3 regions of the Paucilactobacillus nenjiangensis genome follow, and region 2 is predicted to be linked to each of the others. Evidence: predicted binding sites of a transcription regulator. Region 2 holds the regulator's gene; each other region holds the start of a gene.

Region 1 (4,296 bases), 510 kb from region 2:
AGCGAATCATTGAATCGGTTGAACCGAATAATTCTTTGGCCAGTTGTTTAGCAGTTTCTGTTTTACCAACTCCGGTAGGGCCAACAAACAGGAAGGAGCCAATTGGACGACCAGATTTATTCAAACCAATCCGGTTCCGACGAATTGCCCGGGTAACTTTATTAACAGCTTCATCTTGACCAATTACGTTAGCTTCCAAGTTTTTATCTAAATCTTTCAATTGAGATTGTTCTTGTTTTTGTAATTCGCCAACTGGAATATTGGTCTTTTCTTCGACAATCGTTTGCATGTCTTTTTCAGTGACCGTTGCGGATTGATCCGAATGATTTTCTTCGGCATCTTTCTTGGCTTTTTCGAGTTTCGCGACTTGATCACGGTAAAAGGCAGCTTTTTCATAATCTTCATTGTCCAAAGCTTGTTGCTTATGGGCTTCAGCCGTGTGAATTTCATTTTCAATTGTGGCTGGATCAGCGGTCTTTAAAGTTAAGTTCTTTTTGGAACCAGCTTCATCAAGTAAATCAATCGCCTTATCAGGTAAGAAGCGATCTTGGATGTAGCGCGCAGATAACTTAACAGCTGCATCAATGGCTGCGTCAGTATATTTAACGTTATGATAATCTTGGTAACGTGATTGAATTCCACGTAGAATTTGTAAAGTTTCTTCTACAGATGGTTCATCAACTTGAACTGGTTGGAACCGACGCGCTAAAGCGGCATCTTTTTCAATCTTACGATATTCATTTAAAGTCGTCGCACCGACTAGTTGGAATTCACCACGAGCGAGGGCAGGTTTTAAGACGTTACCTGCATCCATACCACCTTCAGCATTCCCAGCACCCATAATTTCATGGATTTCATCAATAAAGAGGATGATATCATCGTTCTTGGAAACTTCATCCATTAATTTTTGGAGTCGTTCTTCGAATTGACCACGGACACCAGTACCTTGGACCAATGACACGACGTCTAAACGAATAACTTGTTTATGGGATAATTTAGCAGGGACTTGACCGGCAACAATTGCTAGTGCTAAACCTTCAACCACGGAAGTTTTACCAACTCCGGCTTCACCAATCAAAACGGGGTTATTCTTCGTCCGACGATTCAAGATTTCAATCACACGGTTGATTTCATTGTCCCGTCCAATCACGGGATCAATTTTGCCTTGCTTAGCTTGTTCAGTTAAGTTGAGACCAAATTGAGCGAGTAAACTATCGCCGCCGTTATTATTACCACCGCGACCACGTTGAGCTTGTTGTTGTTGATTTTGTTGCGCTTGCGAAAATTGAGCTTGGTTTTGTTGTTGAATTGCGCGAAGCATTTCATCTAAACTACCAAACCCGAATTGACCGTTATTGTTGTTATTATTGTTATTTGCCATTCCGTTACCTCCATTTAAGAAGTTTTGTGTTTGTTTTAATTGCTGATAGCAGTTTTGACAGAGGTCAACTTGTGTCCGTTGACCATTCAATGAAACTTGTAGGTGAATGGTGGCGGGATTCTGTTGACAATTTTGACACAACATGAAGTGAACCTCCTTTTAATAGTAGCAGTGTTTGGTCAAAAAAACATTGACCTTCTTTGACCATTGACTATATTATACATGCATTTATTTTAAATGCAAGTCATTTGTATTAACTCCGTAACCGTTGGTACATAAGGGATTAAGAAGGCTCCGTAAAAATATTGTTGTAGAAAATTTAGCAAACTAACTCGTCGAGTGCTAATTAATCTCTGGTATAATAGACGCTAGGAGGTCGGTTATGGATAAAGATTATTTTCAGTTATTAGAACAGCTTCGAACCGGCGTAATTACAGAGTTACCGATTGAAGCCAGTGAGTTTGTGGAATTCCAAGCAATCTTCCACGCTTACGAGTACCGAAAAAGAATAAAAGGGCAGGCGATGCGGGGCGGACAGATTATCTATCGGATGGTTGCCGAATAGCTAAATAAACCGTTTACATTATTTAACTTGAATTTAACGCTTACAATTGCTAAAATATTAACAAACGAGAACGGATTGTCCATAAAATTGGAGTTCTCATTAATTTATACTCTTGAAGGAGATTGATATCATGGAAAAACAAGATTTTAACGTAACAGCAGAAACAGGAATTCACGCACGTCCAGCAACTATTTTGGTGCAAACTGCATCAAAATTTAGCTCAGACATTACTCTTCAATATGATGGTAAGGGTGTCAATCTTAAGTCAATCATGGGTGTTATGTCACTTGGTGTAGGCCAAGGTGCAGCAGTCACAATTTCAGCTGAAGGTGCTGATGAAAAAGACGCAATTGCAGCTATTGCTGAAACTATGAAAAAGGAAGGACTGTCTGACTAATGTCAAACCGACTCAGTGGAATTGCCGCCAGTAATGGTATCGCAATTGCGAAGGCTTACATGTTAGTAGATCCCGACCTGTCTTTTAATGAAGAAACTATTACGGATACAAAACGTGAAGTCGAAAGACTTCACGATTCATTTAGTGAATCAAAAAAAGAACTCGAGATTATCAAGGAACACGCAGTTAAATCACTAGGTGAAGAAGAAGCAGCAGTTTTCGAAGCACATATTACGATTTTGACTGATCCTGAACTAATTGGCGCCATTGAAACTAAAATCAATGACGATAAAGTTAATGCTGAGTCCGCAGTCAAAACCGTCACTGATATGTATATTGGGATGTTTGAGGCAATGACCGATAACCCTTATATGCAAGAACGTGCGGGTGATATTCGTGACGTCACTAAACGGGTCACGAGTCACTTATTAGGAGTAATCCTTCCAAGCCCTTCATTAATCGATTCCACTTCAATCGTAGTTTCACACGATTTGACACCTAGCGATACGGCTCAATTAGACCGTCAATTTGTGAAAGCATTTATCACTGATATTGGTGGTCGGACTTCACATTCAGCTATCATGTCTCGAACCCTTGAAATTCCAGCCATTGTTGGAACCGGGGATGCGACAACTTCAATTAAAGACGGTGATACCATTATTGTTGATGGTAATACCGGAGAAATCATTATTGATCCTTCAGATGATGAGATTAAACAATATGAAGCTGAAGCAGCCAAGTTTGCGGCTGAACAAGCTGAATGGAAATCTTTAAAAGATGCCAAAACTGTTAGTGCTGATGGCAAACATTTTGACATCGCTGCTAATGTTGGGACTCCTGATGATTTAGATGGAGTTCTGGACAATGGTGGGGAAGCAATTGGTTTATTCCGTTCTGAATTCTTATATATGAATTCATCAGAATTGCCAACTGAAGACGAACAATTTGAAGCTTATAAAAAAGTAGCTGAGGGGATGAACGGCAAACAAGTTGTTGTTCGGACCATGGATATTGGTGGCGATAAGCATTTACCATACTTACCATTGCCAGAAGAAATGAACCCCTTCTTGGGTTACCGGGCTATTCGAATTAGTTTGTCTCAACAAGACATTTTCCGGACTCAGTTGCGTGCGCTCTTGCGTGCATCTAATTACGGTAAAATTGCCATTATGTTCCCTATGATTGCCACGGTTAACGAGTTCAAACAAGCTCGTGCTATTTATGATGAAGAACGCCAAAAGATGATTGATGCTGGACAACCAGTTGCTGATAATATCGAAGTCGGAATGATGATGGAAATTCCTGCTGCAGTTATTATCGCCGATAAGTTAGCCAAATATGCTGATTTCTTCAGTATTGGAACTAACGACTTGATTCAATATACTTTTGCGGCCGACCGTGGAAACGAACATGTTTCTTACCTCTATCAACCATACAATCCATCATTGCTTCGCTTGATCAAGCAGGTGATTGACACTGCTCATGCTGAAGGTAAATGGGCTGGTATGTGTGGTGAAATGGCTGGCGATCAAATCGCCGTTCCAATCTTAATGGGACTAGGTCTTGATGAATTTTCAATGAGTGCGACATCAATGCTTCAAACGCGTTCATTAATGAAACGCTTGAATACTGCTGATGTTAAAACCTTAGCTGACAAAGCTCTTGAACTTGAAACAAATGAAGAAGTTCAAAAGTTAGTCGAAGATTCATGTAAGTAAATATGATTAATAATTTGGATTTTGATGAAAGGTGACTTTCATTGAAATCCTTTTTTGTTTTGCCTTGGTATCATCAAATTAAGATCGTTTTCAATTCAATCCAGACTTCAATTGAAAATATAAAAAAATACCAAACCTCATTCAGTCATGAACGTGGTCTGATATTACTATGTCGAATAATTCTTATTTATTTAATTGAAGTTTTTCATAACGATGTTCTAAGAAGAAGTAACCC
Region 2 (4,296 bases):
TGAAGCTTCCTTCATCATACGATCGATTTCGTCATCTGAAAGTCCTGAATTACTCTTGATGGTAATCTTTTGTTCCTTGTTAGTACCCAAATCTTTAGCTGATACATTTACAATACCGTTCTTATCGATATCAAATGTAACTTGAATTTGTGGAACACCACGAGGAGCAGCAGGAATATCACTTAATTGGAAGTTACCTAGTGTCTTGTTGTCAGCGGCCATTGGACGTTCACCTTGTAACACATGGATATCAACAGCTGGTTGGTTATCAGCGGCAGTTGAGAATGTTTGGCTCTTTGAAGTAGGAATAGTAGTATTCCGTTCAATCAATTGAGTCATCACACCACCCATAGTTTCGATACCAAGTGAAAGTGGCGTAACATCAAGTAAAACAACATCCTTAACATCACCAGTTAAGACACCACCTTGAACCGCAGCACCAATTGCAACGGCTTCATCAGGGTTGATTGAGTGGTTAGGTTCTTTACCAGTTAATTCTTTAACAGCTTCTTGAACGGCTGGAATACGAGTTGAACCACCATTTAAGATCACTTCGTCAAGGTCGCCAAATGATAAATCGGCATCCTTCAAAGCGTTCAATACTGGTTGTTTTGTGCGTTCTACAAGATCAACAGTTAATTGGTTGAACTTAGCACGACTCATAGTTTTTTCCATGTGAAGTGGTCCAGCAGCACCGGCCGAGATAAATGGAAGACTGATCGTAGCTTCGTTAGCGCTAGAAACGTCCTTCTTAGCCTTTTCAGCAGCATCCTTCAAACGTTGTAAGGCCATCTTGTCTTGAGCTAAATCAACGCCATTTTCGGCCTTGAATTCTTCAACAAGCCAGTCGATAATCTTTTGGTCAAAGTCATCCCCACCTAAATGAGTATCACCATTAGTTGAAAGTACTTGGAACACGCCATCGCCTAATTCAAGGATGGAAACATCAAAAGTACCACCACCAAGGTCATATACAAGCACTTTTTCATCTTTATCTTGCTTGTCGAGACCATATGCCAATGAAGATGCAGTTGGTTCGTTGATAATCCGCTTAACATCTAAGCCGGCAATTTTACCAGCATCTTTAGTAGCTTGACGTTGGGCATCGTTGAAGTATGCAGGTACCGTAACAACGGCTTGTGTCACTTCATCACCAAGATAATCTTCAGCATATTTCTTCAAATATTGAAGAATCATTGCTGAAATTTCTTGTGGAGTATACTTCTTACCTTCTACTTCAACCGTATAACCAGCTTCACCCATGTGACTCTTGATTGATACGATTGTGTTAGGATTTGTGATTGCTTGACGTTTAGCAACTTCACCAACTTGAGTTTCGCCATCTTTAAATGAAACAACAGATGGTGTTGTCCGGCTACCTTCTGGGTTAGTAATGATTTTAGGTTCATTACCTTCCATTACAGCAACAGCTGAGTTTGTAGTTCCTAAATCAATTCCGATAATCTTATTACTTGCCATGTTAAACTTACCTCTTCTTATTTATTTTTATTTATTTTAATTATTGGGAAACAACGACCATTGCTGGACGTAAAACTCGATCTTTTAACTGATAACCAGCCTGTAGTACTTGAACGACTGTATCAGCCTCTTGTCCATCTTCAGCGGGAACTGTTTGCACAGCCTGATGAAGCGTTGGATCAAATTTTTTACCAAGTGATTCAATCTCGGTCACCGAATTGCCGGTTAAAGCTTCATCTAAATGATCATGGACCATTTGAATTCCCTTCTTTAACTGTTGCCCATTTTCGTCACTGACTTCAATTTCAAGAGCTCGTTTCAAATTATCCATGACTGGTAAAATTGCTTTAGCCAATGATTGACCATCATATTTTAACAGATTGGATTGTTCCTTTTTGAAACGATTATTCATATTTTGAATTTCAGCTTGTTCACGGAGCAGTGAATCTTCTGCTGCCGCTAGTTTAGCCTTGAGTTGATCTACTTCAGAAACTTCTTCGGTTTTTACTTCGGGAGCATCTGTGGTTTCATCAACTTCAGGTGTTTCAACTTGTTCTTCTTTGACTTCCTCGACAGCTTCATCGGCTTTCTTGTGTTCGTCTTTAGCCATTAATATGGAACCTCCTATTGATCGTAGTAACGGTGATAATAATCTAGCATTTGCTTAGCTAGTTCTTCGCGAAAAGCACTAACTAATCCAATCGTTCGAGAATATGGCATCCGTGTTGGCCCAAGCACGGCAATGATGCCTTTCCCATATTGATCCACATCATACGTCGCGGTAATTAAACTAAAATCATCTAATAATTTATTAGAAATTTCAGAACCAATCCGCACGTTGATATTATCATCAAGTGGGTCAAGAACGGTTGACAAACTTTCGTTTTGATCTAGCAGTCCATATAGTGCTTGGAGTGAATTGGGATCATGATTGTGTGAAAAACCTAATAGATTCATTTTTCCACCAACGAAAAATTGTTCGCTAGACACATGTGATAAAATGTTATCAAAAATATTAAGCACTCCACTTGGGCTCCGCATGTAGGACTTAATCCGCAATGGAATATCTTGTTGCAATCTCGTCAAAACTTCAGTTAATGGTAACCCTGATAATTGATCATTAATGAGTCGAATCACTGACTCTAACTCATCGGTGTTCATATCTCGGGGAATGGTGAACGTTTGGCTTTCAACATCTCCACTATCAGTAACCAAGATTGCCATGACTTGCTGATTACCTAATGGCACTAAACGAAAACCACTCAAGCGAGCCATTTTTTGTTCTGGCTTTAACGTGAATGTCGTAAATGTTGTTAAGTCGGATAAGATATCAGCCGACCTGGCAACAATTTCATCTATTTTATTAAAATCTTGGCCAAACGAATTCTGAATAATTGCCACATCACTCGCATCGACGGCCTGCTTATCTAGCAAATTATCGACATAATACCGATAACCGACTGTTGAAGGCACCCGACCAGATGACGAATGTTCCTTGGCGATTAATCCCATTTCCTCAAGTGCAGCCATTTCATTACGAATAGTCGCTGAACTGACTTTCTCAGGTAAACTGTCTGCCAATAACTTTGAACCAACCGGTTGCCCTGTGGCGGTGTAATGGCGTACAATTGCTTGCAGGATATCACTTTGACGTTTTGTTAACATAATTATCACTTCCTTTTTAGCACTCGACTCACTCAAGTGCTAAACACAATCTATAATATACCAAGTCCGCAATTTAAAGTCAAGAAAAGTCAACATTTTTTAGCCTATTTTGCAAGCAACTTTCGCTTTAGCTAAGTCGATATCAAAATCTTCCACAAACGACTTAGACTTTGTATGATAAAGTAATTTACCAAAATTTTGAATTAATTTTAATATTAGGAGCTCTCATGTCAGATACAGAAAAAAATCGTTATGTTCAACCAAGCAATGTCAAAGAAGCAATGGAAACCATCCAAGGTTTGTTCAATCAATATCGTAAAGCCGACTTAACGATGGAATTACTCAAGTATCATCAAAACTTAGTCTTACGGCTCCAGTCTGATATTCACGATGAAGCGGTGCGTGAAAATAATCCTTCACAATTAGTCACGCTAGAAAAAATGATTGGAGATATGCAATTTTGGACAAAACAACGGATGAGCGACGAACCATTTGCGTACAAAATGAAAAATTTTAAACTCGTTAATGAAAATAAAACTAAATTTAAACGCCACGTAATTAAAGGTGGTAAAGCTGGCGGTTCACACCGGTCATCACGACACTAAAAAAAGTTACTTTGATAAATTTTCAAAGTAACTTTTTTGATTACCAAATGCGTTTTTTACCATTAAATAGTTGTGGCTTGGCTGGTAATTGACGATACTTCCAAAGTGACCGAATCGAATATGCAATTGACACAATTCCGATTAGGTAAAACCATGGATTCGCCGCCATCGAGAAGTAATGACTGCTCAATGCCCACATATTCATTAGAATAAAGCTATTCAAGGTGCCAATAAAGATGACAATCGCCAATCTCATTGATCCACCCGTTTGTGTTTTTCGTTGTTCCCAGTAGAGTCCAGGAAAAATGGCCATAATGACATTAGTAAAGATGAACCATTTGAACATGTATGGATCGTGCATAAAGGCCCGGAACAAGTTAACAATCGCAATCATCATAATGATTTGGACGACAACTTTCCAAAAGGCCTGTCCCACTGTCACTTGACCATTCGGATATAAGTGGCCCCATATCTCGTTTCTTTCAACTGTGATTGCTTTATATAAATTGAAAATTTCAAACAGATTCCAAACCATTAGTGCGCCTGA
Region 3 (4,296 bases), 420 kb from region 2:
AAAAATCGAACAATCGCTATTGTACTACTTTCAAAATTCAACTACTAGTACATTTCATTATTAAATCCAAGTATACCCTAAATTGTTGAAAAAACCGAGTAATGCTATAAAAGCAATACTCGGTTTTTTAGTAATCTTATTGGGATTAATAGAGTCAATATATTTACGATTTTAAATACTACTATTTTGGCCTAAACAAAATGCATTTTCAATCGTGCCCACTTATTATTAACTAATTAATCAAACTACATCATTCCGCCCATTCCTGGTGCTGCGGGAGCTGCAGGAGCTGGATTATCTTCAGGCTTGTCGGCAACAACAGCTTCGGTTGTTAATAACAAGGCTGAAACTGAAGCAGCATTTTGCAAGGCTGAACGAGTAACTTTGGTTGGGTCAACGATTCCGGCTGCAACCATATCTTCAAACTTGTCATCAGCAGCATTGTAACCAATTCCGCTTGCTTCACCCTTCAAACGTTCAACAATAACTGAACCTTCTAAGCCAGCGTTTTCAGCGATTTGACGAACTGGTTCTTCAAGTGCACGTTTAACAATCTTGATTCCTGTAGCAGCATCGCCTTCAGCTTCAAGAGCATCAACGGCATCAATTGCGTTAACTAATGCAGTACCACCACCAGCAACGAAGCCTTCTTCAACGGCTGCACGAGTTGCATTAAGAGCATCTTCAATCCGATACTTCTTTTCTTTTAACTCAGTTTCAGTTGCGGCACCAACTTTGATGACGGCAACTCCACCAGCTAATTTAGCAAGACGTTCTTGTAATTTTTCACGATCAAATTGTGAAGTTGTTTCGGCGATTTGGCCCTTGAGCAATTCAACACGTTCTTGAATTTGTTCTTTAGCGCCAGCACCTTCAACAATAGTTGTGTTTTCTTTAGTAACTGTAACTTTGTTTGCTTGTCCTAGTTGAGCAAGTGTCGTGTCTTTCAAGTTCAAGCCAAGATCATCAGTGATAACAGTTCCGCCAGTCAAAATAGCGATATCTTCAAGTTGTGCTTTACGACGATCGCCAAAGCCAGGAGCCTTAACAGCCACAACATTGAAAGTTCCACGCATCTTGTTCAAAACAAGTGTTGGTAAAGCTTCACCCGTAATATCGTCAGCGATGATTAATAATGAGCGGCTTTGTTCAACAACCCCTTGCAATAAAGGCAAGATATCTTGAATGTTACCAATTTTCTTATCAGTAATTAAGATATATGGATTGTCTAAGTCTGCTTCCATCTTATCGTTGTCAGTAACCATGTATTGTGACATGTAACCACGATCAAATTGCATTCCTTCAACAACATCCAAAGTTGTGTCAACACCACGAGATTCTTCAATCGTGATGACACCATCGTTACCAACTTTATCCATTGCGTCGGCAATCAAAGCACCAACTTCTTCGTTAGCGGCTGAGATTGAAGCGATTTGAGCAATATCATCCTTTGTCTTAACATCGTGTGACATTGAGTGTAGTGATTCAACAGCTGCCTTAGTGGCTAATTCAATCCCACGACGGATACCAACAGGGTTGGCACCGGCAGTCACGTTCTTCATACCTTCAGTAACGATTGCTTGTGTTAAGACGGTAGCAGTAGTAGTACCATCACCAGCAATATCATTCGTTTTTGAAGCAACTTCAGCAACTAACTTGGCACCCATATTTTCAAAATGGTCTTCCAAATCAATGGCCTTAGCGATTGTTACACCATCATTGGTAATTGTTGGTGAACCGTAAGTTTGTTCCAAAACAACGTTACGTCCCTTTGGTCCAATTGTAGTTTTAACTGTGTCAGCTAATTTGTCGACACCTTTGAGCATTTTTGCACGTGCATCTTCAGAAAATTCAATTTCCTTTGCCATGATAATTTTTCACCTCATAAAAATTTTTGAATATATTAGTTTAAATTTTATTGGTCATTTGCAGCTTAATCAATCACTGCAACGATATCTTTTTCATGTACGACTAAATATTTTTGGCCTTCATACTCAACTTCATTACCTGCATATTTGTCGAACAATACGCGATCATTTTCCTTAACTGAAGGAGCAAGTTTCTCACCGTTTTCAAGAACTCGGCCTTCACCGACGGCAATTACCTTACCAACAGTTGGCTTTTCTTGGGCATTAGATGCCAAGACAATCCCACCAATGGTTTTTTCTTCTTCTTGTTCAGCTTGTAAAACAACGCGATCTCCTAATGGTTTTAACACGTCTATCCCTCCATCATTTTATTTTTAGCACTCAAAACCTTCGAGTGCTAATCACAAAATCTACTATATCATTTTCAGATTAAATTGCAAGAATTAACCACATTTATCAAAAAAAGCCAACCCACGATTGGGCTGACTTAATTATGCTTGTTCGTCATTAGCATTGTAATGATCAATAAAATAAATTAATGTTTGCAATTCATTGGTCAAATCAACGTTTTGTACTCTGACATCTTTTGGCACTCCTAATCTGAGCGGTGTAAAGTTCAAGATACCACGTACGCCAACTTTAACAATTTGATCTGTCACTGCTTGGGCAGTTTCAGATGGCACTGATAAGATAACGACGTCAATTTGTTGGTCCCGTAATTGTTGATCCAGGTCATCAACAGAGTAGATTGGTACCCCGCTTTGAACCGTGTTAATGATTGAATCGTTCACGTCAAAGGCTGCACTAATCCGAACATTACTGTTCTTGTGAAAATTGAAATTCAAAAGTGCGTGTCCTAAATTACCTACACCAATTAAAGCTGCGTTCGTTAACTTGTCTTGATTTAGAATTTCTTTAAAGAAATTCAATAAATCCTCAACGTCATATCCGTATCCACGCTTCCCCAACTCACCAAAATAGGAAAAATCTCTCCTAATAGTTGCAGAATCAACTTGAACCGCTTGTGATAATTCTGTCGATGATACACGATGTTTATTAGCATCTAATAATATATTTAAATAGCGATAATAAATGGGTAATCGTTTGGCTGTGGCGCGAGGAATCTTCTTACTTGTCATAACTCATCCTCCTGCTTGTGAAATTTACTTCACCGTCAATTGTAGCATATGTAACTAGATTGTGAAACTTCTTTCAAATAAAACGCTATCATTTTTTTGTTTTGATACGGTTTACTGCTTAATTATGCTACAATTTTAGTATTATATTTCGAGGTAAACACATGATAATTTTACAAACACAAAACGTTGCTCGCAGATTTGGCAGCGAATATCTTTTTAAAAATGTTAATTTGCAAGTTCAGGATCGTTCACGAGTGGCATTAGTCGGTCGCAATGGTGCTGGTAAAACCACACTCTTAAAAATGCTTGCACAAATCACTCAACCTGACGAAGGCGAAATTAGTACCAAAAAAGATACCACCATCGGCTATCTAGCTCAAGATCAAGGCTTGGACAGTAGTTTAACCATCTGGAATGAATTAGACACCGTTTACGCAGATTTGCATGAACAGGAAAATAAAATCCATGTCCTAGAAAATAAAATTGCCACTCTTGATTCATCAACAGACGAATATGCTGACGTCTTACGTCAATATGATTTATTACAGTCCAATTATGCCAGTAACGGCGGTTTTGAAATTGAAAGCCAAATGCGCGGTGTGTTAAACGGATTTGGCTTTGCAGACGAATATCAAACTGTTGTCAGCAGTCTTTCCGGTGGACAAAAGACAAAATTGGCACTAGCTAAGTTACTTTTGCAAAAGCCCGATTTACTCATTTTAGATGAACCAACTAACCATTTAGATATGACCATTTTGGGTTGGTTAGAAGACTTTTTGAAAAATTACAGCGGTGCCCTATTAATCGTGTCTCATGACCGATACTTTTTGGATCGGGTCGTAAATGAAGTTTATGATATGAGCCAAGGAACATTGAAACACTATACCGGGAACTATTCACAATTTATGGACCTAAAGGCCGAAGATTTAAAGACTGAGATGAAACATTACGAACATCAGCAAGCTGAAATCAATAAGCTTGAAGACTTCGTTAATCGAAATATCGTTCGTGCTTCAACGACTAAACGGGCCCAGGCCAGACGAAAACAACTGGACAAGATGAAAGTCATGGATCGACCAACCACAGATGATCAATCCATTCACTTTACCTTCAAACAAGATTCGCCCAGCGGTAATATCGTCCTGAGAGCAGATGAACTTGCTATCGGTTATGATGACAAAAAAATCGCCGGCCCAATCAATTTTGAGCTGGTAAAACCCAATCGACTTGGTGTTATCGGGCCAAACGGGATTGGTAAATCAACGATGATTCGAACGATTTTATCAATG

The links. The regulator HrcA, encoded in region 2, represses chaperone genes, less so after heat shock. The targets are predictions, from matches to a motif close to TTAGCACTCNNNNNNNNNGAGTGCTAA.
Region 1: a site for HrcA is predicted at 1,701-1,727, ahead of F0161_RS04240 (ATP-dependent Clp protease ATP-binding subunit). Genes of this name have one in related genera too.
Region 3: a site for HrcA is predicted at 2,243-2,269, ahead of groES (co-chaperone GroES). Genes of this name have one in related genera too.

What each region holds. Positions count from the first base shown of each region.
Region 1 is NZ_CP043939.1:842,839-847,134, forward strand. It holds gene F0161_RS04240 (ATP-dependent Clp protease ATP-binding subunit) at 1-1,525, opposite strand, end outside; gene F0161_RS04245 (hypothetical protein) at 1,764-1,946, shown strand; gene F0161_RS04250 (phosphocarrier protein HPr) at 2,077-2,343, shown strand; gene ptsP (phosphoenolpyruvate--protein phosphotransferase) at 2,343-4,061, shown strand; gene fucP (L-fucose:H+ symporter permease) at 4,245-4,296, opposite strand, start outside.
Region 2 is NZ_CP043939.1:1,356,924-1,361,219, forward strand. It holds gene dnaK (molecular chaperone DnaK) at 1-1,479, opposite strand, end outside; gene grpE (nucleotide exchange factor GrpE) at 1,520-2,089, opposite strand; gene hrcA (heat-inducible transcriptional repressor HrcA) at 2,104-3,144, opposite strand; gene F0161_RS06970 (hypothetical protein) at 3,372-3,749, shown strand; gene F0161_RS06975 (hypothetical protein) at 3,790-4,296, opposite strand, start outside.
Region 3 is NZ_CP043939.1:1,776,680-1,780,975, forward strand. It holds gene groL (chaperonin GroEL) at 246-1,868, opposite strand; gene groES (co-chaperone GroES) at 1,934-2,218, opposite strand; gene F0161_RS09140 (redox-sensing transcriptional repressor Rex) at 2,360-3,007, opposite strand; gene F0161_RS09145 (ABC-F family ATP-binding cassette domain-containing protein) at 3,169-4,296, shown strand, end outside.